One region of the Lactobacillus helveticus genome, then DNA from elsewhere that is predicted to be linked to it. Evidence: predicted binding sites of a transcription regulator. Region 1 holds the regulator's gene; each other region holds the start of a gene.
The links. Region 1 encodes HrcA, which represses chaperone genes, less so after heat shock. Its sites were predicted from a motif close to TTAGCACTCNNNNNNNNNGAGTGCTAA; they were not measured.
Positions count from the first base shown of each region.

Region 2: AADV52_RS05400 (ATP-dependent Clp protease ATP-binding subunit) is a predicted target of HrcA. The motif match lies at 1,774-1,800, and genes of this name have one in related genera.
Region 3: AADV52_RS08100 (ATP-dependent Clp protease ATP-binding subunit) is a predicted target of HrcA. The motif match lies at 2,363-2,389, and genes of this name have one in related genera.
Region 4: AADV52_RS09535 (Hsp20/alpha crystallin family protein) is a predicted target of HrcA. The motif match lies at 5,763-5,789, and genes of this name have one in related genera.

Region 1 is NZ_CP151471.1:389,416-397,509, forward strand. Features, by position in the region: gene infB (translation initiation factor IF-2) at 1-1,522, shown strand, start outside; gene AADV52_RS02055 (ribosome-binding factor A) at 1,542-1,907, shown strand; gene truB (tRNA pseudouridine(55) synthase TruB) at 1,959-2,852, shown strand; gene ribF (riboflavin biosynthesis protein RibF) at 2,858-3,820, shown strand; gene hrcA (heat-inducible transcriptional repressor HrcA) at 3,990-5,039, shown strand; gene grpE (nucleotide exchange factor GrpE) at 5,055-5,636, shown strand; gene dnaK (molecular chaperone DnaK) at 5,653-7,512, shown strand; gene dnaJ (molecular chaperone DnaJ) at 7,594-8,094, shown strand, end outside.
Region 2 is NZ_CP151471.1:1,055,066-1,063,159, reverse strand. Features, by position in the region: gene AADV52_RS05400 (ATP-dependent Clp protease ATP-binding subunit) at 1-1,729, opposite strand, end outside; gene AADV52_RS05395 (hypothetical protein) at 1,934-2,116, shown strand; gene AADV52_RS05390 (phosphocarrier protein HPr) at 2,230-2,496, shown strand; gene ptsP (phosphoenolpyruvate--protein phosphotransferase) at 2,496-4,229, shown strand; gene spx (transcriptional regulator Spx) at 4,461-4,859, shown strand; gene AADV52_RS05375 (adaptor protein MecA) at 4,951-5,691, shown strand; gene AADV52_RS05370 (competence protein CoiA) at 5,769-6,617, shown strand; gene AADV52_RS05365 (DsbA family protein) at 6,626-7,243, opposite strand; gene AADV52_RS05360 (CYTH domain-containing protein) at 7,329-7,937, opposite strand; gene AADV52_RS05355 (GTP pyrophosphokinase) at 8,061-8,094, shown strand, end outside.
Region 3 is NZ_CP151471.1:1,583,003-1,591,096, reverse strand. Features, by position in the region: gene AADV52_RS08110 (PTS transporter subunit EIIC) at 1-1,245, shown strand, start outside; gene AADV52_RS08105 (alpha/beta hydrolase) at 1,214-2,137, shown strand; gene AADV52_RS08100 (ATP-dependent Clp protease ATP-binding subunit) at 2,422-4,545, shown strand; gene lepB (signal peptidase I) at 4,653-5,294, shown strand; gene AADV52_RS08090 (hypothetical protein) at 5,388-6,140, shown strand; gene AADV52_RS08085 (amino acid permease) at 6,244-7,596, shown strand; gene AADV52_RS08080 (amino acid permease) at 7,642-8,094, shown strand, end outside.
Region 4 is NZ_CP151471.1:1,876,380-1,884,473, reverse strand. Features, by position in the region: gene mgtA (magnesium-translocating P-type ATPase) at 1-1,140, opposite strand, end outside; M-box (ykoK) riboswitch at 1,227-1,390, opposite strand; gene AADV52_RS09570 (TPM domain-containing protein) at 1,440-2,048, opposite strand; gene AADV52_RS09565 (ComE operon protein 2) at 2,038-2,517, opposite strand; gene trpS (tryptophan--tRNA ligase) at 2,541-3,563, opposite strand; gene AADV52_RS09555 (SOS response-associated peptidase family protein) at 3,688-4,287, shown strand; tRNA gene AADV52_RS09550 (tRNA-Gly) at 4,329-4,399, shown strand; gene AADV52_RS09545 (CPBP family intramembrane glutamic endopeptidase) at 4,448-5,110, opposite strand; gene greA (transcription elongation factor GreA) at 5,199-5,660, opposite strand; gene AADV52_RS09535 (Hsp20/alpha crystallin family protein) at 5,893-6,318, shown strand; gene AADV52_RS09530 (C1 family peptidase) at 6,459-7,775, shown strand; gene AADV52_RS09525 (ABC transporter ATP-binding protein) at 7,857-8,094, opposite strand, start outside.

The sequences.
Region 1 (8,094 bases):
GAAGTCTAAGAACCAAGTTAAGCGCCCACCTGTAGTTACTATTATGGGTCACGTTGACCATGGTAAGACTACTTTGCTTGACCGTTTGCGTCATACCCATGTTTCAGCTCATGAAGCTGGTGGTATTACACAGAAGATTGGTGCTTACCAAGTTCGTCTTGATGATCGTTTGATTACTTTCTTGGATACTCCAGGACATGCCGCATTCTCCAATATGCGTGCACGTGGTGCTGAAATTACCGATATTGTTGTATTGGTTGTTGCAGCTGATGATGGTGTTATGCCACAGACTGTTGAAGCTATTGACCACGCTAAAAGCGCTAATGTTCCAATTATTGTTGCTATTAACAAGATGGATAAGCCAGGTGCTAACCCACAACACGTAACTGAAGAATTAATGAAGTATAATTTAATTCCTGAAGATTACGGTGGTGACACTATCTTTGTAAATATTTCAGCTAAGACTGGTCAAAACGTCGATGATTTATTGCAAATGATTTTGCTTCAAGCTGATATGATGGAACTTAAGGCTAACCCAACTGAAATGGCAATTGGTACTGTAATTGAAGCTCGTTTGTCACGTGGTCGTGGACCTGTAGCCGACGTTTTAATCCAACAAGGTACATTAAATATTGGTGATCCAATTGTTGTTGGTGATACCTTTGGTCGTGTACGTACTATGACTAACGATCGTGGTCGTCAAGTTAAGAAGGCTACTCCATCTGAACCAGTTGAAATTACTGGTTTAAATGATGTTCCTGAATCAGCTGATAAATTAGTTGAATTTAAGGATGAAAAGACAGCACGTTCAGTTGGTGAAGCTAGAGCACAACAAGCTTTGCAAAAATCTCGTGAAAATGTTCAACATGTTACTCTTGATAACCTCTTTGATACTATGAAGAAGGAAAACATGAAGGAAGTTGACATCGTCTTAAAGGCAGATGTTCAAGGTTCCGTTGAAGCTTTGCGACAATCTCTTGAAAAGATTGAAGTTGAAGGTGTTCGTGTAAACATTATTCACTCTGGCGTAGGTGCTATTAATGAATCAGATGTAACTTTGGCTGGTGCTTCTAACGCATTTATCATTGGATTTAATGTTCGTCCAACTGCAACTGCTAAGAGCCAAGCTGAAACCGAAGGCGTAGACATTCGCTTGTACAGTATCATCTACAAGGCAATTGATGATGTTACTGCAGCCATGAAGGGTATGCTTGAACCAACTTACGAAGAAAAGGTTATTGGTAACCTTACTGTTCGTGAAACTTGGAAGGTATCTAAGGTTGGTACCATTGCTGGTTCCTTTGTTGATAAGGGATTGGTTAAGAATGATGCCAAGATTCGAGTTATTCGTGATGGTATTGTTAAATACGATGGTGAAATTGCTTCACTTAAGAGATTTAAGGATGACGTCAAAGAAGTTAAGCAAGGTAACGATTGTGGTTTAACTATTAAGGACTACAACGATATTAAAGTTGGCGACGAATTCGAAGTTTACGAAATGCAACAAGTTGAACCTAAGTAATTATTTTTAGGAGGCAAACATGAAGCATAGAATTGGTCGTGTAGAAGGAGAAATTCTTCGCGAGTTAACCAAAATTTTACAAAAGAATATTCGTGATCCCCGTTTGAGTGAGGTAACTATTACTGCGGTGGAATGCACGAATGATCTTTCATATGCAACTGTTTACTACAGTCTTTTAACTGAAGATGCTAATAAAGAAAAAGAAGTTCAAGAAGGACTTGAAAAGGCTAAAGGAATGATGCGTCATTCGCTAGGACAAACTTTAACCGTTTATAAGGTCCCTGAATTAATTTTTAAACGAGACAATTCAGTAAAATATGGTAGTAAAATTGACCGTTTAATTGCAGAAGTTAAAAAGCAAGATGCTGAACGGGCAAGTAAATAAAAAAAGCGCCGTTTAGGCGCTTTTTTCGTTTGAATTAAAGAAGGATTATTTATGTTAAATGGAATTTTAGTTATTGATAAAGACAAAGGGATGACTAGTGCTGATGTAGTATATCATTTGCGAAAAGCTTTGCATATTCGAAAAATTGGACACGCTGGTACACTTGATCCCGAAGTAACCGGAGTATTGCCTATCGCAATCGGACAAGCAACTAAGTTAATTGAACTTATGCATACTAGACCTAAAGAATATATTGGTAGTGGTTTATTTGGGTATGCTACAGATAGTTATGATTCAACAGGTACAGTTTTAAAAAAGACTAAGCTAACTCAAGCTTTTACTTCCGATGATATTCAAAGTCATATGAATGAATTTTTAGGTGAAATCGAACAAGTACCGCCAATTTATTCAGCAGTAAAAGTAAACGGCAAGCATTTATATGAATATGCTCGAGAAGGAATTGCAGTAGAACGACCTAAACGTAAAGTTGATATTTTGCAATATGATTTGACAGATAAACCCGTATTTAATGAAACAGAAGGACAAGAGAAATTTGATTTTCGAATTAAGTGTAGTAAAGGTACTTATGTCAGATCATTAGTAAATGATTTAGGCGAAAAAATGAACTGTCCCGCAGTGATGACTTATTTAAGAAGAGTAGCTAGTTCTGGTTTTGATATTTCTCAAGCAGTTAAATTAAGTGAAATTGAGGCCAATCCCGAAAAAGCGGTAGAATTGATTCAGCCAATTGATGCTTTCTTTAAAGACTATCCTCAAATTGATTTAAGTGAGGGAAAATGGCTTAAAGTAAAAAACGGTGCAGGTATTTCGTTAGAAATAGATGCTAAAAAGGTTGCATTAAGGTACAATAAAAAAGTCAAGGCGATTTATGAAAAGAAAGGTAAATTATATCGCCCAAGTTTAATGTTGCTTCAAAATGAATAACTGAAATGAAGGGATTAGTTGTGAAAATCATTCATTTAACTTATCCAGTTAGCGAAAATATCATATCTTCAAAAACTATTCTTGCCTTAGGCTTTTTTGACGGCGTACACCTTGGTCATCAACGCTTAATAAATAAAGCTAAAGAAATTGCTGATCAAAAAAGATTACCATTAGTAGTGTTAACTTTTGATCGTCATCCCAAGGAAATATATGCCGATAAAAAAGATTTTAAGTATTTAAAGACTTTAGATGAAAAGGCAGACAAAATGGCAGAATTAGGAGTAGATTATCTAGCCGTGATGCCATTTACTAAAAAGTTTAGCGAGATAGATGCACAGAGCTTTGTAGATAATGTAATTATTAAACTCAACGCAGATACGGTAGTAGCTGGGTTTGATTATACCTACGGTCCTAAAGAGACTGCTAATATGAAAAACTTGCCTAAATTTGCTAAAGGCAGATTTGAAATTGTAGTAATGCCTAAGCAGATGTTTAATGGTAAAAAAATAGGTTCAACTGAAATTCGTCAAGCGATTAGAGAAGGCAAGATGGACTTGGCTTTTCAATTAATGGGTCACCATTATGTGATGAGCGGGACTGTTGGCCATGGTAAAAGAAATGGTCATAAACTTGGCTTTCCGACAGCTAATTTAGTTTGGGCTAGTCACAAGGTAATTCCAAAAATAGGAGTATATGCGACTAAGACTCAAGTTAATGGAAAATGGTATGAATCTATGACTAGTGTTGGCTATAATGTTACAATTGGTCAGCCTGAAAAAATCTTTATCGAATCACATATTTTTGATTTTAAAGAAGATATATATGACCAACCAATTAAAATCAAATGGTACAAATACACTAGAGGAGAAATTAAATTTAGCGGTCTTGATGAATTAAAGAAACAATTAGAGAAGGACCAAAAAGAAATAAAACATTATTTTGCTCAAGAAGCACAAAGTAATGTATAACTAAAAAGCTGAAAAACTTAGAAAAATCAAACTAAGTTTTTCAGCTTTTTAGTTTCATAAATAATTTTAATAAATTTTAGCACTCCTCTTGCTTTTCTGCTAATTTATAGTATCATATTAATTGTTAGCACCTTAGAATTACGAGTGCTAAAAAGTGAGGGCGATTATTATGTTGACCGAACGTCAAGAGCTTATTTTAAAAACAATTATTACAGACTTTGCACAGTCGCATGAGCCTGTAGGCTCGAAGACGGTAATGAAGCAGTTGCCAATTAAAGTATCAAGCGCTACTATTCGTAATGAAATGGCAGTGTTAGAAGAGCGAGGATTAATTGAAAAGACTCACTCTTCTAGTGGTAGAACTCCATCAAGTGATGGCTATCGTTACTATCTTGATAATTTGGTTGAGCCACTTCAATTACCAGAGTCTATTTATAACACAATTGGAACACAATTGAATCGACCCTTTCATCAAGTGAATGAAATCGTACAGGAAGCAGCACGTATTTTATCCGATTTAACTAATTATACTGCTTTTGCTGAAGGACCTGAGAGTAGAGATGTTAAAATCACCGGTTTTAGAATCGTTCCTTTGTCTTCTAGCCAAGTGATGGCTATTCTGGTTACTAGTGATGGTAATGTTCAAAATCAAGTTTATGCTTTACCACATAATATTAATGGTGAAGAAATTGAGAAAGTAGTACGAATGATTAATGACCAATTAGTTGGCAAGAGCTTAAAAGAAATTAATGTTTCATTATTAAGTGAACTTGCTAAGAATGAATTGGGCAGTGATCATGCTAGTGAATTATTTAGTTTAGTTGAAGATGTTTTAAAAGATGCTGCTAGTGAACAAATGTATGTAGATGGGCAAATTAATTTGCTTAATAATACATCTGAAAACAATGTAAATGATATTCGTTCATTATATGAATTAATCGATCGAGACAATTTGTTTTCTAATTTGATGGATATTAAGGCTGATCCTAAAACTGAAAAATATCCAGTTAAGGTAAAATTGGGATCTGAATTGCCAAATGATTTATTAAAAAATTATAGTTTGCTGACAGCTGAATATAGCGTCGGCTCCCATGGTAAAGGAACAATAGCTTTACTTGGGCCAACGAATATGCCGTATTCTCAAATGATAGGGCTTCTTGAATGCTTTAGAAATGAGTTAGCCAAGAAGTTGCTTGATTATTACGGTAAATTTCAATAATAGAGGAGGTTAGCCGTGAGTAAAGAAAAGTTTCCTAGTGAAAAAAATTTAGATGAAAAAGAAACTGCTTCAACACCTGAAGCTGCCAAGAAAAAGGCAACTGAAGATAAGGAAGCCAAAAAAGATAATCATGACGAAAAATTAGCTAAAGAAATAGCTGATTTAAAAGATAAAAATAAGGAGCTTGAAGATAAATATCTTCGTAGCGAGGCAGAAATTCAAAATATGCAAAATCGCTACTCAAAAGAGAGAGCTCAACTTATTAAATATGAATCTCAAAGCTTAGCTAAAGATATTTTGCCTGCTGTAGACAATTTGGAAAGAGCTTTAAGCGTAGAAGCCGATGATGATGTATCTAAGCAATTGAAGAAAGGCGTTAAGATGACGCTTGATTCGTTGACTAAAGCATTAAAAGATCATGGGATCGTTGAGATTGAAGCTGAAGACGTAAAATTTGATCCGACATTGCATCAAGCTGTTCAAACTGTGGTAGCTGAAAATGATGATCAAAAAGATCACGTTGTTCAGGTTTTACAAAAAGGATATCAATATAAAGATCGGACACTAAGACCAGCAATGGTTGTAGTTGCTCAATAGGAGAGGAAGTTTATATATGTCAAAAGTTATTGGTATTGACCTCGGAACTACTAACTCAGCAGTTGCAGTTCTTGAAGGTAAAGAACCAAAGATTATTACTAACCCAGAAGGTAACCGTACTACCCCATCTGTAGTAGCTTTTAAAGATGGAGAAATTCAAATTGGTGAAGTAGCTAAGCGTCAAGCTATTACTAACCCTAACACTATTGTTTCAATTAAGCGTCACATGGGTGAAGCTGATTACAAGGTTAAAGTTGGTGACAAGGAATACACACCACAAGAAATTTCTGCATTCATTTTGCAATACATCAAGAAGTTCTCAGAAGATTACTTAGGTGAAAAGGTAACCGATGCAGTTATTACTGTTCCTGCTTACTTTAACGATGCACAACGTCAAGCTACTAAGGATGCTGGTAAGATCGCTGGTTTGAATGTACAAAGAATTATCAATGAACCTACTGCTTCAGCTTTAGCCTTTGGTTTAAACAAAGACCAAGATGAAAAGGTTTTAGTTTACGACCTTGGTGGTGGTACTTTCGATGTTTCCGTTCTTCAATTAGGTGACGGTGTCTTCCAAGTATTATCAACTAACGGTGATACTCACCTTGGTGGTGATGACTTTGATAACCGTATCATGGATTGGTTAATCAAGAACTTTAAGGATGAAAATGGCGTTGACTTATCTAAGGATAAGATGGCTATGCAACGTTTAAAGGATGCTGCTGAAAAGGCTAAGAAAGACTTATCAGGTGTATCTTCAACTCATATTTCACTTCCATTCATTTCTGCTGGTGAAGCTGGTCCATTGCACCTTGAAGCTGACCTTACTCGTGCTAAGTTTGATGAATTGACTAGTGATTTAGTTGAAAAGACTAAGGTTCCATTTGATAATGCATTAAAGGATGCAGGTTTAACTGTAAATGATATCGATAAGGTTATCTTAAACGGTGGATCAACTCGTATCCCTGCAGTTCAAAAGGCTGTTAAAGAATGGGCTGGTAAAGAACCTGACCACTCAATCAACCCTGATGAAGCTGTTGCTTTGGGTGCAGCTATCCAAGGTGGTGTTATCTCAGGTGATGTTAAGGATATCGTTTTGCTTGATGTTACTCCATTGTCACTTGGTATTGAAACCATGGGTGGTGTCTTCACTAAGTTAATCGACAGAAACACTACTATTCCAACTTCAAAGAGCCAAATCTTCTCAACTGCTGCAGATAATCAACCAGCTGTAGATATTCACGTATTACAAGGTGAACGTCCAATGGCTGCCGATGATAAGACTCTTGGCCGCTTTGAATTAACTGATATTCCACCAGCACCACGTGGTGTTCCTCAAATTCAAGTTACCTTCGATATCGACAAGAACGGTATCGTAAACGTATCTGCTAAGGATATGGGTACTGGCAAAGAACAAAAGATTACCATTAAGAGTTCCTCCGGTTTGTCAGATGAAGAAATCAAGCGTATGCAAAAAGACGCTGAAGAACATGCCGAAGAAGACAAGAAACGTAAAGAAGAAGTTGACCTGAGAAATGAAGTCGACCAATTAATCTTTACTACTGACAAGACTTTGAAGGATACTAAGGATAAGCTTTCTGATAGTGACCGTAAGCCAGTTGAAGATGCCCTTGAAGCTTTGAAGAAGGCACAAAAGGACAACAACTTGGACGAAATGAAGGAAAAGAAGGATGCTTTGTCAAAGGCTGCTCAAGATTTGGCAGTTAAGCTTTACCAACAAAATGGTGGAGCACAAGGTGCTGCAGGTCAAGCTGGCCCACAAGCAGGTCCTCAAGGTCCACAAAATGGCCCACAAGGTGGTAACAATGGTGGTGCCCAAGATGGTGAATTCCACAAGGTAGATCCAAACAAGTAATGGGTTTATAATTAAACAAAAGGAGAAAAGAACTACCCATTGAGTAGTTCTTTTCTTTTGAAAATATAAGGAGTTCAATTAATGGCACAAGAAGATTATTATAAAGTGCTTGGCGTAGATCGTAACGCCAGTGACCAAGAAATTAGTAAGGCATATAGAAAGTTAGCTAAAAAATATCACCCAGATTTGAACCATGAACCTGGTGCTGAAGAAAAATATAAACAAGTTAACGAAGCTTATGAAGTTTTGCATGATAAACAAAAACGTGCACAATATGACCAATTTGGCTCCGCTGGTGTAAATGGCCAAGGTGGTTTTGGTGGCGCTGGCCAAGGCTTTGGCGGTGCCGGATTTGATACTTCTGGTTTTGGTGATTTTAGCGATATTTTTGGTGATATCTTTGGTCAAGGTAGACAACAAAGGGTAGATCCAACTGCACCACAGCGTGGCCAAGATTTAGATTATACTTTGACTATTGACTTTATGGACGCAATTAAAGGCAAGAAGACACAAGTAAGCTATACTCGCAGCGAAACTTGTGGTACTTGTGGTGGTAATGGTTGTGAAAAGGGTACTCATCCA
Region 2 (8,094 bases), 670 kb from region 1:
TGAATGAAACTGTTCTGCCTTGTGAGTCAGTTAAGCGTCCGTCGTCTAAAATTTGTAAGAACAAGTTTAGTACGTCTGGGTGAGCTTTTTCAATTTCATCAAGCAAGATTAAGCTGTAAGGATTATGTCTTACTTGTTCAGTTAATTGACCTGCTTCTTCATAGCCAACGTAGCCAGGAGCAGAACCGATTAATTTAGAAACAGAATATTGTTCCATGTATTCAGACATATCGAAACGGATCATGGCATTTTCTGAACCAAACATTTGCTTAGCTAATTGTTTGGCAAGTTCAGTCTTACCAACACCAGTTGGTCCTACGAAGAGGAAGGAGCCGATTGGACGACCTGATTTGTTAAAACCAATTCTGTTACGGCGAATTGCACGAGCAACTTTTTCAACTGCCTTGTCTTGTCCAATGACATGAGCTTTTAAGTCGTTAGCTAAGTTTCGCAATTGATTTTCTTCTTGCTTTTGAATATCGCCGACAGGAATGCCAGTTTTTTCTTCAACAATCTTATTCATAATCTTGTTGGTAATAATTGGAGATTTATCTGGGTCAACTTTTTGATCCTTTACTTTTTCGTATTTTTCAATTTGATCGCGGTAATAAGCAGCCTTTTCGTAATCTTCGTTCTTTAAAGCTTCTTCCTTTAATTGTTCAGCTGCGTTGATTCTTTCTTGCATCTTATCTTTGTCGATGTAAGGAATAGTTAAGTTCATTCTTGAACCAGCTTCATCTAATAAGTCGATGGCTTTATCAGGTAAAAATCTGTCTTGAATATAACGGGCTGACAATTTAGCGGCTGCTTCAATTGCATCATCGGTGTAATGAACGTGGTGATAATCCTCGTAGCGTTGTTGAATACCTTTCAAAATACGAATAGTTTCATCAATAGATGGTTCTTTTACTTCAACTGGTTGGAATCTACGTGCTAAAGCTGAATCCTTTTCGATGTCACGGTATTCCTTAATAGTAGTAGCACCAACTAATTGAAGCTCACCACGAGCTAAGGCTGGTTTGATAATATTTCCGGCATCCATACCGCCTTCAGCGTTACCGGCACCAACAATTTCGTGAATTTCATCAATGAATAAAATGATGTCATCATTTTGTTGCAATTCTTTAATTAATTGTTCCATTCGTTGTTCAAATTGACCACGAATACCGGTCCCTTGAACAAGTGAAACTACATTTAATGAAATGATACGTTTATTTTGTAATTTAGCTGGGACTGAGCCATCAACGATCTCTTGGGCTAAGCCCTCAACTACAGCAGTCTTACCCACACCTGCTTCACCAATTAAAACAGGGTTGTTTTTAGTTCTTCTATTTAAAATTTCAATTACACGGGCAATTTCTTTGTCACGTCCGATAACCGGATCAATTTTTCCTTTTTTAGCAAGGGCAGTTAAATCAGTACCGTATTGGTCTAATAGACTTTTACCACCACGGTTGCCGTTTCCATTTCCTCCACCCATTTGCATTCTTGGATTATTTTCATTCATATTGTTATTTGCGGCATTGTTGTTATTTCCGTTTAAAGCGTTGAATAAATCATCAAAGTCGCCAAAAAATTCGTTGTTATTGTTCATATTTTCTAGATTTCCTTGTTGATTTCTTAATTCTTGATAACATTGTTGACATAAATCAATTTCGCGGCTTTGGCCATTTACCTTAGTAAAAAGGTGAATGGAGGCTGGCCGTTTATGACAATTTTGGCAAAGCAAAATACATGACCGCCTTTCATTTAAGTTGTAACAAAATTATATTATTAGCACTCTTAGTAGTCAAGTGCTAAGGCTTAATTTTCTTACTTTATGTAAGAATTATATAAAATAGTAATATTTTAAAAAATTAACATAAAAAAATTAACATAAATAGTAGAATAAACAATGAAAAAATTATAAAATATAAAAAGCGTGGTGATATTTTTGGATTATCAAAAAATTTTAGACCAATTGGTATCTGGTGAGCTCAAAGAATATAAGGTAGAGCCCGAAGATGCCTTTGATTTACAAAAAACTATTAGAAATTATGGCAAAAGACAATATATTACCGGCAGAGCAGAAAGAGGCGGTGCTATTGTATATACCGCTACGAACACTGACGATTGAATAATGTAAACTGTTACATTATTGTTGTCTAAACTGTAAAAACATGATAATCTAATACCTGAATGGGTATTTATTACCAGTTTAATTTTTTAAATTTAAAGGAGATATTTATAATGGAAAAACGCGATTTTCATATTATTGCAGAAACAGGTATTCATGCACGTCCAGCTACTCTTTTAGTACAAGCTGCTTCAAAGTTCGGTTCAGATGTTAACTTGGAATACAACGGCAAGTCAGTAAACTTGAAGTCAATCATGGGTGTTATGTCACTTGGTGTTGGCCAAAACGCTGATGTTACTATCACTGCTGAAGGTGACGATGAAAAAGACGCATTAGACGCAATTGCTGACACTATGAAAAAAGAAGGTTTAGCTGAATAATGACCGAGACCTTAAAAGGAATTGCTGCTAGTGATGGTATTGCCATTGCTCCAGCATATCTTCTTGTGGAGCCTGATCTTTCATTTTCAAAGTCTTCAGTTGATGACGTTGAAGCTGAAGTAGCTCGTTACAAGGATGCTATTAAGACTTCAACTGCTGAAGTTGAAAAAATCCGTGATGTTGCTAAGAAGAGCTTGGGTGAAGAAGAATCTCAAGTTTTTGAAGCTCACTTAATGATTTTGAATGATCCAGAATTTACTGGTGCCATTGAGAATGAAATTAAGGATTCAAAGATTAATGCAGAAGCTGCATTAGATGAAACTGCACAAAAATTTATTCAAATTTTTGAAAGCATGACTGATAATCATTACATGCAAGAACGTGCTGCCGATGTACGTGATGTTTCTAAGCGTATTATGGCTCACTTGCTTGGTAAGGAATTACCAAACCCAGCTTCAATTGGCCATGAAGTAATCGTTGTGGCTCATGACTTGACTCCAAGTGATACTGCACAACTTAACAAGAAATACGTTAAGGGCTTTATTACTGATATTGGTGGTCGTACTGCTCACTCAGCAATCATGGCACGTTCTCTTGAATTACCAGCTGTAGTTGGTACTGATTCAATTACTAAAGACGTTAAGAACGGCGATATGTTAATTGATGATGGTCTTGATGGTGTAGCTATTATTGATCCTAGTGATGATCAAGTAGCTGACTACAAGAAAAAGGGTGAAGCCTTCTTAAAGCAAAAGGCTGAATGGAAGAAGTTAAAGGACGAACCTTCAGTAACTGCTGACGGTAAGCAATTTACTATTGCAGCTAACATTGGTACTCCTAATGATATGCTTGGTGTACATGAAAACGGCGCTGAAGCTGTTGGTTTGTACAGAACTGAATTCTTGTACATGGATTCATCAGACTTCCCAACTGAAGATGATCAATTCGAAGCTTACAAGAAAGTTATCGAAGGCATGAACGGCAAGCAAGTTATCATCAGAACAATGGATATCGGTGGTGATAAGCACCTAGATTACTGGGACTTGCCAGATGAAATGAACCCATTCTTAGGTGTACGTGCTATTCGTCTTTCACTTAAGAACGAAAAGATTTTCCGTACCCAATTAAGAGCTTTGCTTCGTGCTTCAGCATACGGTAAGCTTGGTATTATGTTCCCAATGATTGGTACATTGGCTGAACTTCGTCAAGCTAAGGCTATTTTGAATGATGAAAAGCAAAAGCTTGTTGAAAAGGGCGTTAAGATCGGTGACGACTTACAAGTTGGTATGATGATCGAAGTTCCTGCAGCTGCTGTTTTAGCTGATCAATTCGCTAAGGAAGTTGACTTCTTCTCAATTGGTACTAACGACTTGATCCAATACACTATGGCTGCTGACCGTGGTAACGACAACGTATCATACTTGTACCAACCATATAACCCATCAGTACTTCGTTTGATTAAGCACACCATTGATGCTGCTCATGAAAATGGTATTTGGTGTGGTATGTGTGGTGAAGCTGCCGGTGATAACACCATGTTCCCAATCTTACTTTCAATGGGACTTGATGAATACTCAATGAGTGCAACTTCAATCTTACGTATCAGAAGCTTAATGAAGAAGTTTGATACCAAGGATCTTAAGGAATTAGCTAATGAAGCATGCTTCGTTTCAGAAACTGCTGAAGAAAATGAAAAGTTAGTTAATGACTTAATGAAGAAAATTAACAAATAAATTCATATTTTGAATTGAGAAAAGAGACCGAAAGGTCTATTTTTTTGTATTTAAAGGTTTTAATCAAAACATACAAATTCTTCACAAATAATTCACGTTTTATTTTTAGGATATAAGGAGTATTCAATGTAAAAGATAAAATGAGTACTTACAAAAAAGAAGTTATTATGTTATACTAATAGTAAGATTAAGAACGTATACAAATATTTGTTCTGAGGAGCGTGATTTTTTATGGTAGATTTGTATGTATCGCCTAGTTGTACTTCATGTCGTAAGGCACGAGCATGGCTTGAAAAACATGATATTCCATTTAAGGAAAGAAACATTTTTTCAGAGCCTTTAACTAAAAAAGAGATATTAAAAATTCTACGTATGACTGAAAATGGTACTGAAGAAATCATTTCTACCCGCTCAAGAGCTTTTCAACAATTAAAAATAAATTTGGATGATTTATCAATTGATCAGTTACTTGATTTAGTAGAAAAGAATCCGAGCTTGTTACGGAGACCAATTATTATGGATGATCGTCGACTTCAAGTAGGATATAATGAAGACGAAATTCGTTGTTTCTTACCACGGAAAGTTCGTCGATTAGAATTGGCTGAAGCACAAAAAATTGCAGATTTATAATATAGAAGAGTGTTAGTAATGATGCTAACACTTTTATTTTAGGTAAAAAATAGGCTACAATAGATTATATAATTCGGGGAGGTGATATCCTGTGCAAGTAGATCATATTAATGAGAATACAATTAGGGTTAGAATTAATAAAGATGAATTAGCTCATCGTGGATTGAAGGTTTTGGATTTATTGGGGGATAAACAAAAGATCCAGCAATTCTTCTACTCAATTCTTTCAGAAGTAGATACAGATCATACCTTTACTCAAGGAGTACCTGTAACTTTTCAGGTGATGCCAAATAATGGTGGTCTTGATTTGATGATTACGAAGATTAAACCTGATGATGCGGACAATCTTCGTCAAATGATAGAGCCGATGAATAGTGATACTAATCAAACACAGGCAGAGCCCGATTCAAGAAGAAGCTTCTTTGACCTTGATCCTAAAGATGATGTAAATACTGAACTTGATCCAATAAAAGAAGAACAGCTTAAATCATCTAATCAAGATAATGCGGCAAATACACAATATTGGAAATTTCAAAATCATCATTCCTATAGCTTTGATAAGTTAGGAAACATTGTAGAATTAGCAGATAGTTTAAAAGTGAGTGATCTAGCTTCAAGTTTGTATTATTTACGGGGTAAATATTATTTGAAGTTGGCATTTTTAGATGAAAATTATGCCGAATTAAAGCCAGCTGATACATGGGCTATTGCTAATGAATATGGTATCAAGATTGATGATGAAGAAATGAAGACGGTGAAAGAAACTGGTAAATGTTTGTTGAACCGGGATGCTCTTGAATATATCCGATATTATTTTCTGCAAAAGAAATAATTAAGATTTTATAAAGAAAAAGAGACGTTAGAAAAAAACGTCTCTTTTTTGCGTAATAAAACATGGGTGAAAAAATAATGTATGCAGCCATGTTGAATAAAAAAATAGTATTAGCCGTTAGTGAAGCTAATTTAGTTAATGTCGGCCAGAAAAGTTTAAATATGGATGATTACCGTTGCCCGCATTGCAATAAAAAAGTAATTTTAATTATTTCGGAGCAAAAAGCAGCCTTTTTTAAACATTTAACTAACTATAGTAATGCGATGGGGGAAAAAGAAGAACACCATCAATCTAAAATGTTGTTAAAAGCTGCGCTTACAGCGGCTGGATTTAATGCTCAAGTAGAAATACCATTAGCCGATGGTCAACTAAGAGCTGATGTTTTGGCTTCAGAAAAATTAGCTTTTGAAGTTCAATGTGCACCGTTAAGTGAAGCTGAATTTACGCATCGGCATTCGCTATATAGTCAGATAGGTGTGACCGATATTTGGATTGTAGGCCGAAGGCACTATTTAAAAAGAAGGTTAAAACATACGCAATTAATCTTTTTTAGACAAAATAAATTATGGGGTAACTATTATTTAGAAATTAATCCTAAGAAGAATATGTTCTGCTTAAAATATAATATCTTGCAGGAGCAGATAACTAATCATCTACATTATCAGATAAAGTATTTTGCATTAGATGAATTAGATATAAAAACTTTCTGGCATTTTACACCGATAAAGAAAAGATATTCTATCAATATAAATAGTCAGAAAAAATATTTAAGAAAACAATTAGCCCAAAAAACAAAGTTAGGGCTAAGGATTGGTGAATTACTTTATCAAAAGGGTCTTACCATAGATGATTTGCCAGATGAGGTATTTACTACCTGGCGTAATCCAGGTGAATTAGATTCGATTACTAAATTTTTGCAAAAATAAAACGCCTATTAAATAAGGCGTAAGTGGTTTTGTTGCGGCATAAAATTTGAAAAGCAATTTTGATAATCAGGTAGAAGCAAATTAACTAAATCCTCATGTGCAACGGGACCTTCTAGAAGGACACCATTTTGTTCATTATCCTCATTGAACAAAACAATTGTTGGTGTAGCTTTAATGTTCCATTGATTAGCTAATTTTTGATCTTCCTCAATTGAACTACGTACATAACTACTTTTCTTCATTGAATTAATTGTACTAGTTTTAATGTTAAGCTTAGTAGCAATTTCTTCTAATAGTTTAGGATTGTAAGCTGAAGCATCATGACTTAAATTCTTTTGCAGTTCATATAAAAATTCACGTGCTTTTTTATTGCCATATTTAAGTTTGATAGCGTGATAATTTTCTAGTGCTTCGTAAGTTGTTTTAGAAAAAGTGCTGATGTCTGGCAGCTTTTGTGAATCCTTACGACGCCGAATAGCGTCATCATTTACTAAACAAACATTAGCAATAGAAATATAGTGATAACAAACGTCAATTCCAAGTTCATCAACGGTGTTGCGAATTTGTTTTTCCGTATCATAACAGTAAATTCCTATTGGATTAATGAATAGAAAAATCTCGAACATACTCTCGACCCCTTTGGTGATTTACTATTGATACTTTAGCAAGAAACAAAAAAAGTAACAAAAAATATGCCTTATTTTTTATATGTTATTTTTTGTGAGCGCTTGCTCGGGCAATCTTGCTTTTGTTAGTATTGCTTGAATCTTGCTTAAAATTGTAAGTGCTTTCTAACATAGTTAGGGTCTTAGTTATTAAAACTGGATCGTCATTTTCGATCTCTAATTCAAAGTCTTCGTAGCTATCTGGATAAGAAGTTGCATCTAATGTTAGTTCACAATCTTGTGGACCATTCATTAAGATGCGTCTAGTTTTACTCCAGGTAAAAAGTGAGAGAGCATCTTGTTCTTTAGCAAAATGTGTGGTAAGGTATTGACCAATATTGCCATGAAAAGCAAAGTGCTTTTTCGCTACCAATTCTTTAGCTTGCGCATGAGTTAAATTATCATTGATTTCAATGACTTCGTGATAATTTCTTTGAACAGGATTAGGATCAGGTACCTTCATTGTTTGTTCGGCATGATCGCTGTAGATTCTAATTCGCAAACTAATATGATGCTTTTTCAATAATTTATCCGGTGTATCAAAATAATAATTTTCTTGGACAAAATCACTTTTTACAGGGAAATCATTGACTATTTTTTGATAAGTTTCTCTGTGTAAAAGTGTTTTAGCTTCGATTTCTCGATTTTTGCTCATAAGTTTAAGACCTCCAAGTTCCATAAATAATTATAATAGTTAAGAAAAAATATTTAAATGAGTTCGGTTTATAATCTTTAACATGGTAAAATGTGATTGTTTACTAAGAAAGGATGTTTTCTCATGGAAGTAGATTGGGATAACTTCTTGTGGCCTT
Region 3 (8,094 bases), 930 kb from region 1:
CTGATGCCAATTGCAATTATCGGTTCATATTTTAAGTTGCTACGTGATGCTGTTTTTTCACCAGACAGTTTCATTTATAATATCTTGAATTTTGATGAAACTATGCCTGACAAGATATGGTATGCTGGTTCATTTATTTGTAACGGTTTTGTACGGGTAACTTTTGGATTATTTGGCCTTTATGCGGCATATTTTGCGGCTAGATATACAGCGCGTTTATACCATAAAGATTCTACTTTAGCTGGTATGACTGCAGTTATGGTAATTATGTTTTGTGCATATGCAAATAATGTAGGCAATAAGTTTGGTAATAAATCAATGTTTTCATCAAGCGTATTGCAAATCAACGCTTTGTTACTAGCTTTATTAATTGGATATGCTGTAGGTGAAATTTTCCACTGGCTAGGTAAAAATCACCAGCCAGTAGAATTTGAGCATGTTCACCGTGTTAGAGCTCGTGCCTGGAATGCGCTATTGCCAGCGTCTGTTTCTATTATCGCAGGGATGATTTTAGGAATTATTATTTATGAATTGCAAATCAAAATATTAAGTTCAAGTACCTTTAAGGAACTAGTTATCCAAATTCAAAGTTCAAATAATTTATTGGAAATTATTCCGTTAGCATTTGTCGTTATGCTGTTAAACTGGATTGGTATTGGTTATCCGCTGACTTCATTATCTACAGCCACAGCACTTACAAGTGGTGTGGCTACCGTTAACCTCAGTTATGCATTAAAGCATGGTGGCTCATGGAATGTTCCATATAAATTTTTGGGTAGTTCACTCGTTTACCCTTATGGCGCAATGGGTGGTGCTAGCGTAGTTTTAGCATTAATAGTAATTACTTTATTGTTGCATCAAAATAAAGAGACAGAAAATATTGCAAAAGCCAATTTATTGCCAGTTGCGTTTAATTCAACGTGGGGCTTTATGATAGGGATGCCCATCATTTTAAACCCGGTACTCTTTTTACCTATAGTATTGATCCCGGTAATCAATATTATTATTGCCTCAATAGCAATTTTTCTTCGTATTATTACCCCATGTGTTTATCCAGTATTAAAAGGGACGCCTGGAATTCTTATTTCATTTTTCGGTTCTAACGGAAACTGGAGTAATTTAGTCTTTTCTATTTGTTTATTCATTTTAGATATTTTGATGTTAATACCAATTTCATTATTAGGACAAAGGATAGAAAGGAAACTTAAAGCTTATGAATATGAAAAAGGCCAAGAATCTGCTTAAAAATCCCAATTTAAAATGGATTGCCCTAGTTTTGTTAATAGTCATGGTTTTCGCTATTCCTGGTTATAAGTGGATGGAAAAGGATAACCAAGCTCGAGCACAAAGAATGAAATCTGCTTTGTCTCCAGTAATCATGGTGCCCGGTTCTAGTGCAACTACTGAACGCTTTAATCAATTGATTAAATTATTGAATCAAAATACTCCGACCAAACACAGTGTATTAAAAATCAATGTTTCAACTGATGGCAATTTATCTTATTCCGGTTCGATTAACAAGAATGATAATGAGCCTTTTATTATTATTGGTTTTAAAAACAATAAAGATGGCTATAGCAATATCAAAAAACAAGCTGGTTGGTTGAATGAAGCTTTTGCAGCAATTTCACAAGACTATAAATTTAATAATTTTAAGGCTTTCGGACATTCAAATGGAGGTCTGATTTGGACATATTGGCTAGAACATTATTATTCAGACTATTCAGATGAAATCACTATGAAACGCTTGATGACCGTGGGTACTCCGTATAATTTTAGTGAAAAAAATATCAACCATAAAACACAAATGTTGGAAGATTTTATTAAGTGCAAAAATAGACTCCCTAAGAGCTTAGTGGTGTATTCTGTATATGGAGGCAAAGATTATGAATCAGATGGGATTGTACCAGAAGCTAGTGGTGCGGCAGGAAAATATATTTTTCAAAAACAAGTAAAGAGTTACACTGCGATGACAATCACTGGCGATAAGGCTGATCACTCTGACTTGCCTCAAAATCAGCAAGTAGTCCAGGTTATTCAACAATATTTATTAGAACCAATTAAGAATAATCAAGAGATAACGCGCCAAGGAAAAAAGCAAGATAATGATAAAAATGGACAAAATAATCAGAATTAATATTCATCCTGTGGATAACTCCTTTGCCTAGTAGTCCTTCAAGCGCATATTTCCATCCTTCTTAATAAAATTTTTAGATATTGTGAAGCAATATAATCGCTTATATATCAACGATTTTGTTACTTTTTATAGATTAACATCACAATTTAAAAGAAAAATGTGGAAAACTTTTAAAGTTATGCTTGCAATCTGTGGATAACCTGCTATACTTATAAGTGTAATTAATTAGCACTTGAAGGCTTTAAGTGCTAACAATCAAGTTTATGATGGGGGTATTTGCAGATATGGCATACTTTGACAATGATTTTGACAACTTATTTAACGAATTGAACAGCTCATTCTTTAATGATGACTTCGGTAGAAGAAGCGGCAATGGTAATTCCGGCTCAATTCCTATTAATTACTCAAGCAATATGAGTTCAGCTCCTCAAACCATCCAACAAAATCCACAACAACCAAATGAAAAGCCAATTGGTGTAGATTTAGTTGAAGAAGCAAAGAAGAATAACTTGGACCCAGTTATTGGTCGTGATGAACAAATTGATAACGTTATTGAAATTTTATCAAGACGTAAGAAGAACAATCCTGTATTAATCGGACCTGCTGGTGTTGGTAAGACTTCTATTGTAGAAGGTTTGGCTGAAAGAATTGCTTCAGGCAATGTACCAGCTAAGATGGCTAACATGCACATTATTTCAGTAAACATCAATGACATGGTTGCTGGTTCAAGTCTTCGTGGTAGCTTCGAAGAAAGATTAAAGAAGGTTATCGACAAGGCTAAGAGCGATCCTAACATAGTTTTATTCATCGATGAATTGCACAACATTGTTGGTGCTGGTTCAACTGACTCAGAAAACAACAACGGTGACGCTGCTAACATCTTGAAGCCAGCTCTTGCTAACGGTGACTTGAAGTTAATCGGTGCTACTACTACAAGTGAATTCCAAAGAATTGAAAAGGACCCAGCTTTATCACGTAGATTCCAAGCTGTACAAGTTCCTGAACCAACTACAGATGTAGCTATCAAGATTTTGGAAGGCTTAAAGAAGAAGTACGAAGATTACCACCACGTAAAATACAGTGACGATAGTCTTAAGTTAGCTGTTGAATTATCAGAAAGATACATTCAAGGTCGTTACTTACCAGACAAGGCCATTGACTTAATGGACGAAGCTGGTGCTAAGAAGGCACTTTTGGTACAACCAACTGATGAAAAGAGTTTGAAGAACCAAATCAGTGCTCTTGAAGCTAAGAAGTCAGAAGCTGCTAAGGCTGAAGATTACGACAAGGCTGGCGAAATTAAGGCTAAGATTGCTGAACTTGAAAAGCAATTGAAGAACGTAGATACCAAGAATACTCCAGAAGTAACTGAAAAAGACATCTACGCAATTATTGAACAAAAGACTAAGATTCCTATGAGCGAACTTCACGCAGATGAAGCTCAAAAGAACTTAGACTTGGCTAAGAAGTTAAAGAAGAACGTTATTGACCAAGACAGAGCTATTGACGTAATTACTGACGCTATTGCTCGTAAGCAAATCTTCAAAGACAGCGATCGTCCTACTGGTTCATTCTTACTTACTGGTCCTACTGGTGTTGGTAAGACTGAACTTGCTAAGCAATTAGCTATCCAATTATTTGGTAACAAAGATCACTTAATCCGTTTGGACATGAGTGAATACCAAGACGAAATGGCTGTTAACAAGTTGATCGGTTCTGCACCAGGCTACGTAGGCTATGGTGAAGGTGGTCAATTAACTGAAAAAGTTCGTCACCAACCATACTCATTGATTTTGTTTGACGAAATTGAAAAGGCTAACCCACAAGTCTTCAACGCACTTCTTCAAATTATGGATGACGGTCGTTTGACTGACGCTCAAGGTAGAACTGTTTCATTCAAGGACACTATCTTGATTATGACTTCAAACGCAGGCTTCTCAGACAAGTTGTTTGAAGATGGCAAGGTTGACCAAGACAAGTTAATCTCAGCTCTTGAAAACTACTTCAGACCTGAATTCTTGAACCGTTTGGACGCAATCGTACCATTCAACTCACTTACTGAACAAGACATGGGCAAGATCATCAACATTTACTTGAAGAAGATGTCCCACGTACTTGCTAAGAAGGACGTAACTGTAGAAGTTTCTGATGAAGCTAAGAACTTCTTAGCTGAAAAAGGCTACGACAAGAAGTTTGGTGCTCGTCCACTTAGAAGGGTTGTTGAACAATACCTTGAAACTCCAGCTGCTAAGTTAATCTTAAGAGAACCTGACACTAAGAAGATTGAATTCACTGCTGATGACAAGCACTTGTACTTGAACGGCAAAGCAATCTTTGACATTTCTCCAAAGGTAGAAGAAAAGGTCAAGGAAGACGAAGCTAAGGCTGAAGACAAAAAAGAAGACTAAATTTACTTCGTTAAATTAAAAGGATATTCCCTCGGGAATATCCTTTTTTTGTGCATGATGTATAATATAGAAAGTTTGAAAAACATAATAATGAATGAGGTTTATTAATGACGGATAAAACAAATAAAAAAGAGAATAACGAATCATGGGGGAAATTCTTCCTTGATATTGTAATTATTTGGGCAGTCTTAATGGGGATCTTTTTCTTACTCTTTCACTTCGTATTGAGTAATGATACAGTTTCAGGTCCATCGATGCAGCCTACTTTTCAAAATGGGGATCGTTTAATCTCCATTCGTCATGCAAAAATTAAGCGTGGTGAAGTAGTCATTGTGAAGGCACCAGATGAACCAGGCGCTTTGTATATCAAGCGTGTTATTGGCTTGCCTGGTGAAAAGATTGTCAGCAAAGATAACCAGATCTATATTAATGGCAAAAAAATTGCTCAACCTTGGCTAACTAAGGGCAAGGATATGATTGACAACGGTACTGATACATTTTACTCAGCTACGCAGAACTTTACTATGAAGTCTCTGGCTAGATCACGTCAATATCAACAATTCTATACTAAATCACAATTAAAATATATTAATAAAACGAATCGAATCCCTAAAGGAACATACTTTGTAATGGGTGACCACCGCAGCGTGTCAAAGGACAGTCGTTACATTGGTACGATTAAACGCAAAAATATTGTGGGTGTAGTGAAATTAAGATACTGGCCATTAAATCAAATTAAAGTTTATTAACTAAAAGGATATTTCCGAGGAAATATCCTTTTTTGTTTAGTTCATATCTTTTGTATAATTGAAATAATATAATTCGAGTAAAGGGATAAAAATATGAGTAGAAAAACATTCAATTTAATTATTAAAATCGTCTTAACGCTTTTAGCACTAGCTTCGGGAATTCTCGCGTTTGCTTTGCAAATGCCAGGTCGTTCTTTAGTATTGGCTTCGATTTACGGAATTTTGTATTTCATTGCGGCTATCAGTTTTTGGTTTGAAGATAAAAAATCATGGATTCAAATTGTGATGATTGCCTCTTTGGTGATTACACTGTTATTAACTATTGCTCAATCTATTGCAGGAATACCATTGGGAGTCTTTCAAGGCAGTGGCATTCTCTTTTCATGGATGATGGTTTTATTTGTATCACCCGGCGTGTTAGGACTGATTTACTTTAATTTGAATACGCACCATGACAACTGGGATTTGTTAAATGCTTTCATGAAAATCATTCTTAGCTTTGAAGTTGGAATTGTGGCTTTTATGCTTATCTTCATGCTGGAAGTCTCTGGTGGGATGATTTGGTCATTGCCGCGGTGGGGCCAATATCTTTTTGTTTATGGCATCATGCTGCTAGCTATTTTGGATATTATCTACGCTATTATTAACTGGTTAAACTTTTACCACGGTAAAATTGCTTGGATTACCACAGCATTATTTGTAATTGAAGTAGTTGCATGCTTGCCTTTCTTTGGTATGCCAACAGTACCTGTAATAGTTTTCGTGATTATTATGTTAGCGATTGTAATCTTTACTGCATATCTTAATAATCGCATTAAATCTAAAAAACAATTGCACAAAAAGTAAGAAGGCTTTATAATTCAAAACAAAGATAATTTTAATGGAGCGTCTGTTTCATTGCAGAAATAGACGCTCTATTTCTTTATTCATAAGGAAGGTAGGGATAACTGTGAATGAAAAACCGAAATTAAAGCGGGGATTGAAAAGTCGTCACGTAACAATGATTGCAATAGGTGGTGCAATCGGTACAGGTCTTTTCTTGGGTTCCGGTTCAGCCATTCGTAGCGCCGGCCCTTCAATTATTTTGTCCTATTTAATTGTAGGTATTATTACGTTTTTTATGATGAGAGCTTTGGGAGAACTAATTTTAGCTGATCCTGAGAGTCATTCATTTTTAGAATCGATTAAAAAATATTTAGGTAAACGTGCTGAATTTATAGCCGGTTGGATTTATTGGGCTTGTTGGCTTAGTTTGGCCATGGCAGATTTAACCGCTACAGGGATTTATTTACGTTATTGGTTCCCATGGCTGCCACAATGGGTCGGTCCATTGGTAATCGTGGTCTTATTAATGCTAATTAATATGGTAAATGTAGGGTTATTTGGAGAACTTGAAAGCTGGTTCTCTATGATTAAAGTTATTGCTATTATCGCTTTAATTATTACTGGGGCAATCATGATATTGCTTCAGACGCATGTTAAAGGCGGTATAGTATCATTGACTAACCTAGTTAGTCATGGTGGCTTTTTTCCAACTGGACCGTGGGTTTTCTTGCTTTCATTTCAAATGGTAGTTTTTGCCTTTGTTGGGGTAGAAATTGTTGGTCAAACTGCGAGTGAAACAGCTAATCCACAAGAAGATATTCCTAAAGCAATTAACACTTTGCCAGTAAGAATAGGTCTTTTCTACGTGGGATCAATGATAGCGATTATGTCGGTTTATCCATGGAATGAAATTACTACTACGTCTAGTCCATTTGTTCAGGTCTTTACTGGAATTGGTGTAACTGCCGCAGCTGGTGTACTTAACTTTGTAGTTTTAACGGCTGCAATGTCTGCAACTAATAGTGCAATCTTCTCAACGAGTCGTTCAATGTATTCATTAGCTCGCAATGGTCATGCACCAGAGAAATTGGGTAAGCTTACTAAAAAAGCTATTCCAATGAATGCTTTGACTACATCATCACTTATTTTGTTTGTTGTGGTAATCTTGAATTATGTGATGCCAGCGAAGATTTTTGATGTAGTTTCTACAGTTTCAACTGTCTGTTTTGTAATTGTCTGGATCATGATTATGTTTGCGCACATTGTTTATCGGAAAAAGAATAAGAACAACCTCGGTAAATTTAGAATGCCTGGCTATCCTTTAACCAGTTGGTTAACAATTGTATTTTATTTTGCTGTCTTAATTTTGTTGTTCTTTATTCCAAGTACGCAATTAGCTTTAATCATTTCAATTTTGTTTGTAGTGGTTTTAGCAATTAGTTATAATTTTGTGCCAAAGAATGAGAAAAATAATTAATATTTCCTAAGTAATATTTGCAGATGCTAAAAAGGGGAGTTGAATATGGCAAAAAAAGCACCTGAATTAAAACGGTCGATGACGGCCGGTCAAATGGAAATGATTTCGCTTGGGGGAGCGATTGGAGTTGGACTCTTTATGGGTTCTGCTTCAACAATTAAATGGACAGGGCCCTCAGTTTTATTAGCCTATATGTTTGTGGGGCTGATTTTATATATCGTAATGCGAGCATTAGGCGAAATGCTTTACGTGGACCCAGGAACCGGTTCATTCGCGGATTATGCTGCAGAGCATGTTCATCCAATTGCGGGATATTTGGCTGAATGGGCCAATGTCTTTCAATATGTGGTTGTAGGTATTTCAGAAGTAGTTGCCACTACTGAATACTTGCGTTTCTGGTGGAAAGGAACCTCTGACTGGGTTGCTGGGTTGGTTATTATTGCCTTTTTGTTACTAGCTAATCTAGCTAGTGCTAAGGCATATGCCACCCTAGAATTT
Region 4 (8,094 bases), 630 kb from region 1:
CTTTAGAATACGCGGCGTTTCTTCCATTTCCAAATCATAGTGACGCTCTAGAACTACCTGCTTTTGAGTTAATGTACCTGTTTTATCGATACAGAAAACATCAGTTGAGCCCAAATTTTGAATAGCATTCATTTGCTTGACTACCACGCCTTGTTTGGACATTTCAAGTGCGCCTTTAGTCAGATTGCTGTTAACGATAATCGGCAAAACTTCAGGAGTAAGCCCAACTGCCGCTGCCAAAGCAAATATTAGGCTTTCTCCCCAATCACCTTTTGTTAAACCATTAATTATGAATAACAAGGGCAACAAAATAGCTGTCACAATTATTAAAATTTTAGCAAGCTGCTTCATTTCTCGATCAAACAGCGTTGTATTGACCTTTTTGCGTGAAATCTTCTGAACTTCTTTGCCAAAAACGGTGTTGTTTCCTACCGCAAAAACAATGCCGCTACCGGAACCGGAAACAATCGTAGTTCCCTCATACAAAATATTGGGATAATTTAGGTAATCAGCTAACATACTCGGTTTTAGCGTAACGTTGGCAACTTTCTCTGTCGGTTCGGAATCACCATCAAGATAGCTAGAAGAACAAAATAAATCCTTACTTGTTAGCAGCTTCATATCAGCTGGGATCATGTCGCCTGCAGATAAGTTGATCACATCGCCAACTACTACATCTTCAGTTGGCAATTCCATATTTTTTCCATCACGCCTGATATTGGTAGTAACTGACACCATATTTAATAATTTGTCAGTAACCTTAGCAATCCGTATTTTCTGAATAAAATTTGCCACAACAGAAATCAGAAGCATCAGTAGCATTACCAATACAGTCTCTATATCACTATTGCCATGAGGAACAATGTAACTAGTAAAGGTGGTAAGCAAGGTCAAAATAATTAATACCAAAGTAAATGGTGTTGCTAAGGATTCACCCAATAATTTCCATTTAGATGCATTGGTATTCGTTCTTATCTCATTTTTGCCATATTCCTTTCTATTTTCATTAGCTTTTTTGGTTGAAAGTCCTTCGGCACTCGCTTGCAGCCTCGCTAGCGTTTCGCTGCGTGATTCACGTGCAATCCGTTGAATTCGTTGAATGTCAACATTTGAATGTTTTTTGCTCGCTGGTTTTAACATTCTACAATTCCTCTCATTCAATAGACAAGCAAACAAAAAAAGCCACCTGCTATTTCTGCAGGTGACTTGCACGCCAAACAAGGCTTTTGTCATACTCGTCGTTCAGTTTTAACACTACGTGACGTAAGCACATGCTAGCTATCTGGATCTCGCCTTAAGTCGACGACACCTATTTAACCCGTTGGCATCTCTGGATGTTTCTGGGCGATAGCGTGTGTTCACGTAGGAGTCTCACCTAACAGTTTTACTTACTATATCTACAAAAAGTTTAAGGACTTAATTCAAATAAGTCAAGTTGCCTATTTGCGCAAATTAGAGCTATGATGTCCGAATCTTCTAAGTATATATATTATTCCCATAATTAGGAATGCCAAGGCTAATGCGATTGGCAGTGCTATTCGATGGGGATGCGAAATCTTATTTTGTTCGCTTTGCGATAAATCAAATTTATCAAGAGCATATTGATATTGTTGATCTACCTTGGTTGCACAGGCACGAAAAACAAATCGCAACCCCTTGTTAAAAGTAGCATTATTATAACTTCGAAGTTGATCTGCCTCAGCGCTAAGAATATTTGATCTCGCATCTGCTGTAAAAGCACCATGTAAATCTTTGCTTGAAAAAATTTGTACATTGCGCTTCTTACCTTTTTGCCCTACCACAATAAAAACAGTGCGCTTAGATCGATTTAACGATTTTGGCGTTAAGTTTTTAAGTTTTTTCACTGTAACTACAGTTATTTGAGGTTGCTCTTTGGTTTGCAAATAACGATTATTCTTCTCTTTAATTAAAGTCTTAGTCTCTTTATTTAAAATATGAGCATGATCCTCAATATTAGGTTGCACAAATCCCGTCATCGTCATAAAGACGGCCAACAAGCCAAATAGCCAAATAAATCTAGTTTTCATCTTCTTCAAGTTTATAAGCCAAGCTTTCCACATATTTCCGATCGATTTTAATCTGTTCATATGGTACCCCACAATCATGAAGCAGCTGCATTGCCAACGGATTGTCGCGATAATCAAAGTAATAATTAATTTTCTTTACGCCAGCTTGAAGTAAAGATTTGCAGCAATTATAACAAGGAAAATGAGTCACATATATTTCAGTATCATCAGTTGATACGCCAAATTTTGCACATTGAATGATGGCATTCATCTCGGAATGAATAGTCCGAACGCAATGTCCATCAACCATTTGATGGCCTACTTCATCACAATGTGGCTGTCCAGAAACGGACCCATTATACCCTGTGCCAATAATACGATTATCTTTTACTAAAACACTACCAACAAGAGCTCTATTACAAGTAGAACGCTGTGCTATTACTAGTGCTTGCATCATGAAATATTGTTTCCAAGGAATTCGATCGTGCATGAACTTACCTCTGTTTATTCATATTATCTATTTTTAAAGTAGTTCAAACCAATAGCATCACGAACTTGTTCCAAAGTCTCATTAGCTACTGTATTTGCTTTCTTTGATCCTTCTAAAAGCATCTCGTAAATTGCATCTTCATCTTGAGCATACTTTTCACGACGTTCACGAATAGGTGCAAGTTCAGCTTCCAGCACTTTGTTTAAGTAACGTTTAATTTTAACGTCACCCAAACCGCCTTTTTGGTATTCTGCCTTAAGTTCTGCTACCTTATCCTTATCTGGATCAAAGACATCGAGATAAGTAAAGACAGTATTGCCTTCAACCTTACCTGGATCTTCAACGTGAATATGATTTGGATCGGTGTACATTGACATAACTTTCTTTTGTACAGTCTTAGCATCATCTGACAAATAAATGCAGTTGCCAAGTGACTTAGACATCTTAGCGTTACCATCAAGACCTGGAAGACGACCTGAACCATTTGGTGGGAAGTAACCTTTAGGTTCAACCAAAATATCAGTGTTGTAAACGCGGTTAAAGGTTCTTACAATTTCACGAGTTTGTTCAAGCATTGGTTCCTGATCATCCCCAACAGGAACGATAGTAGCCTTAAAAGCAGTAATATCTGCAGCTTGAGAAACTGGATAGTTTAAGAAACCTACTGGGATTGAATCTTTGAAATCTTTTTGCTTAATTTCAGTTTTAACAGTTGGGTTTCTTTCAAGGCGTGCAACAGTTACCAAGTCCATGTAGTAAGAAGTTAATTCAAACAAAGCTGGAATTTGTGATTGAACGTAAATTGTTGATTTACTTGGATCAATACCTACAGCTAAGTAGTCTAATGCTACTTGAATTAAACTGTTGCGAATTTTTTCTGGATTACGAGCATTATCTGTCAATGCTTGCGTATCAGCAATCATGATATAAGGATCATACTTGCCAGAATTTTGCAATTTTACTCTATTTTTAAGTGAGCCAATATAGTGACCAATGTGAAGCTTACCAGTTGGACGATCACCGGTTAATAAAATTTCTTTTGCCATAACTTCTACTCTTTTCTAATTTTATTTTATACTCTTTACTTTTTTATTTTATTTCTTAGTTAATACCTAATTTTAACAAAATTTAGACTATGATTAAACTACCAGCAAAGAAAGGAAACAATCCATGTGTAATCACTTTCGTTTACCCGATTTAATGCAAATCAAAAAATACCTGACCGAGGATTTGAATCTGCCATTAATAGATCCTCAAATTGAAATAAAACAACGAGATATTTTTCCAAACCAAGCTGCACCCGTTTTGCTTTATCATGATGATAAGCTGCAACTCGTCAATAAAAACTGGGGCTATCCTAGTCCAGTTGATCCCAAAAAGCCAATGTTTAATGCTAGAATCGAACGATTCTATGAAAATAAACCTTCGATGTGGGATCATTCTTTTGCTAAACAACGCTGTTTAATCTTAAGTAGCGAATTTTTTGGATATGCAAAAACTACTTATCAAGTAGCCAATGGTAAAAAATATCATGACCGTTACCGCTTTAAAACTAACAATCCTATCACGATGATTGCGGGTATTTATGATCAAAATGATTTTTCTATGGTTACTACTGCTCTTAACAAAGATACGGCTCCCATTCATAATCGGATGCCGTTAGTCATTGAACCAAGTGAATTGCGCAGATGGCTTTTTCAAAATTTTACCAGTTTAATCGATCGCAGCGATATTAACCTCGAAGTTCAAAAAGAGCCCCATCAAAAATAATTGGTTTCTTAATTAAAAGCATGATAGAATAAAGAAGTATTGCGGGTATAGTTAAATGGTAGAACGACAGCTTCCCAAGCTGTAGATGCGGGTTCGATTCACGCTATCCGCTTTTTTAATGTCAAAAAACGGATGAGATTTTTTCTCATCCGTTTATTTTTTAAGCCATAATAACAGTTAAAACTCCGCTAATAATAGCTAGATAAATTGGCATCCAGAGTGTTTGCGTATAAAGATAGCTCCAGGCAAATAACCCACCATAGATAATCTCAATCACAAACAATAGAAGTGAACTTTGAAAGTTTAATAAACTAAAGATAATTCCTGAAACAATAATTCCTAATATCGCAACTTGTTTGGTATTTCTTCGAAAAGCATAATTAAATAAAAATCCTGTTGCCAGAAATTCTTGCAGGATTGGCAGGATAATTCCTTGAACTAAAATCAAAAACCAAAACATGTCAACCGATTCATTTTTTAAATAAATCAATTGAAAATCATAATGTGGAATTCGATTATACGCCTGTAAGTACGAAATTAGGATCCGAGTAGCCGTAATCACCAAAGTAAGCAACATTACTGCCGAAAAGTTACCCAGCCAGGGCAGCTTAAAATCTCGAGCAAAAAAACGTTGTTCGCGGTTAAAGCGATAAATATAGAACAGTAATATCATTGCTGCAACAAGGCAAAATAAAATTAGATCCCAAACATGCAATGGCGTCTTCCTAGTCACCAACTTGACTACAGCAAAGACTATCACATACCCTACCAGGTATACTGCATAGCGGATAACATTTCCCTCTCTCGATTCTGGCGTATTCAAAATTTTCACTCCTACTCTGGATTCTATCCTACAAATTCCATATTATACCAAAAAAGTACAGTTTATTAAATACAGATAGGGCGTCCGTTTATTTCACTTCTACAATTGTCACTTTATATTCTCCAGCTGGTGCCTCAACTGTTGCCACTCCACCAGCTTCTTGTTTCATAATTGCTTGGCCTAAAGGTGAATCGAAAGAAATTTTTCCATCTGCAAGATCTGCTTCCATGCGTCCTACAATCTTATACTCTTCTGTTTCATCATCGTCATCAAACTTAAGAACAACGGTCTTGCCCCAATCCACTTTGCCGTCATCTGTAGTTTTCACAATTTCTGCATACTTTAATTGTTTACCTAAATAACGCAAACGACTTTGCAAGTGACCAAGGTCTCTTTTAGCCTCTGTATACTCAGTATTTTCTGATAAGTCACCTAAAGCCCGCGCTGCCTGCAGAATCTTTATTCTACGAGGACGATCCTTTTTTAATCGTGCAATTTCATCTTCAATTTGTTTGTAGCCTTCCGGCGTCATTTTTTGAAAATATACCATAATTTAACACCTGATTAACAGTTCATTCATTTTTTCTTTCTAATTATACAAAAGTTATCCACAGGTGTTAAGCATTGATCTAGCAAAGTTTTTCTACAAAAATTAGCACTATATGCTTTTTAGTGCTAAATAGTTTAACTTATTTAAAAAACGACTATAATAATCAGTGTAAGGAAAAAGAACGAGACCTTACAGATTAAACAAGCAAAAAAATAGAAAGGAAGTTTTCAATATGGCAAACGATATAATGAATCGTCGTAATGATATGATGGATGCAATGAACGACTGGTTTGGTTTTCCAAGAAACTTCTTTGATGACACTGAAATTGAAAACATCATGCAATCAGATGTTGCTGAAACCGATAAAAACTATACTGTTAAGATTGATATGCCTGGTATGAATAAAGAAGACATCAATGTAAATTACAAAGATGGTTTTTTAACAGTTGCAGGTAGCAGAAAATCATTCAAGGATACAAGCGACAAGGATAAGAATATTATCCACAAAGAAAGAAGCGAAGGTCGCATTTCAAGAAGCTATAGATTGCCAAATATAGTTGCAAGTGAGATCCATGCAAAGTATGATAATGGTGTATTGACTATCACCTTGCCAAAGCAAAACGCTGGCGATGATAGCAATTCTATCCATATTGATTAATTTATTAGATTAAGCAAGAAGTCTAATAAGTGACGGATATAATTTTCTGAAGCGAGTTCATTATTGAACCCGCTTTTATTTTGGCTTAAAATAGACTTAATTTAAGAAAAAATTAAAAATTATAAAAGGAGAATTCTTAAATGGCTCATGAATTAACTGTGCAGGAACTTGAAAAGTTTTCTGCTGATTTTAATAAAAATCCTAAAAATAAAGTCGTTGCTCGTGCTGCTCAACGTAGCGGTGTACTTGAAGCTTCTTATAATGACCGCGTTCAAAGCGAATTAACCCGTGTCTTTTCAACTGAACTTGATACTGACAACGTTACTAACCAAAAACACTCAGGTCGTTGCTGGTTATTTGCCACATTAAACGTTCTGCGTCATGAATTTGGCAAGAAATACAAGGCAAAAGACTTTACTTTCTCACAAGCATACAACTTCTTCTGGGACAAGATTGAACGTGCCAACATGTTCTACAACCGTATCTTAGACAGCGCTGATATGCCACTTGATTCTCGTCAAGTTAAGACTGACTTAGACTTTGCAGGTACAGATGGTGGTCAATTCCAAATGGCTGCTGCCTTAGTTGAAAAATATGGTGTCGTACCTTCATATGCTATGCCTGAAACCTTTAACACTAACGACACTACTGGTCTTGCCACTGCATTAGGCGACAAGCTTAAGAAGGATGCTTTGGTTCTTAGAAAATTAAAGCAAGAGGACAAAGATGACGAAATCAAGAAGACTCGTGAAAAATTCTTGAGCGAAGTTTACCAAATGACTGCTATTGCTGTTGGTGAACCACCTAAGAAGTTCGATCTTGAATACCGTGATGACGATAAGAAGTACCACTTAGAAAAAGACCTTACTCCACTTGAATTCTTGCACAAGTACTTAGATGGCGTTGACTTTGATGACTACGTTGTTTTGACCAACGCACCAGACCACGAATATGGCAAGCTTTATGGTTTACCAGCAGAAGATAACGTCTCTGGTTCAATCAGAATTAAACTTTTGAATGTTCCTATGGAATACTTAACCGCTGCTTCTATTGCTCAATTAAAAGACGGTGAAGCTGTTTGGTTCGGTAATGATGTGCTTCGTCAAATGGACCGTAAGACTGGCTACCTTGACACTAACCTTTACAAGTTGGATGACTTATTTGGCGTTGACCTTAAGATGTCAAAGGCTGACAGATTAAAGACTGGTGTCGGCGAAGTTTCTCACGCCATGACCTTAGTCGGTGTTGATGAAGATAACGGTGAAGTTCGTCAATGGAAAGTTGAAAACTCATGGGGCGACAAGTCAGGTGCAAAGGGTTACTACGTAATGAACAATGAATGGTTTAACGATTACGTTTATGAAGTTGTCGTTCACAAGAAGTATTTGACTGATAAGCAAAAGGAACTTGCAGAAGGCCCAATTACTGATCTTCCTGCATGGGATTCACTTGCTTAATGAAAATTTAAACATAAAAATAAGCCTCAGAACTTCTGAGGCTTATTTTTTATACTTATTTAGATAGTTTTGATTAAAGGATTAGTCTTCATAACTAGCCGCTACTTGTTCGTAGTGCTTAACTTCATCGTCACTGCAACGAACAAAGTGACCAGGGCGAATTTCATGCATACTGCGTTCCTTACCGTCCATTTCTTCTTTTTGAGCATCATAAGGAATACGAGTACGACTACGTTCAATTTCTGGGTCAGGGATTGGCACAGCGGAAATTAAACTCTTGGTATAGTCATGCAATGGACGATCATATACATCGTCTGCA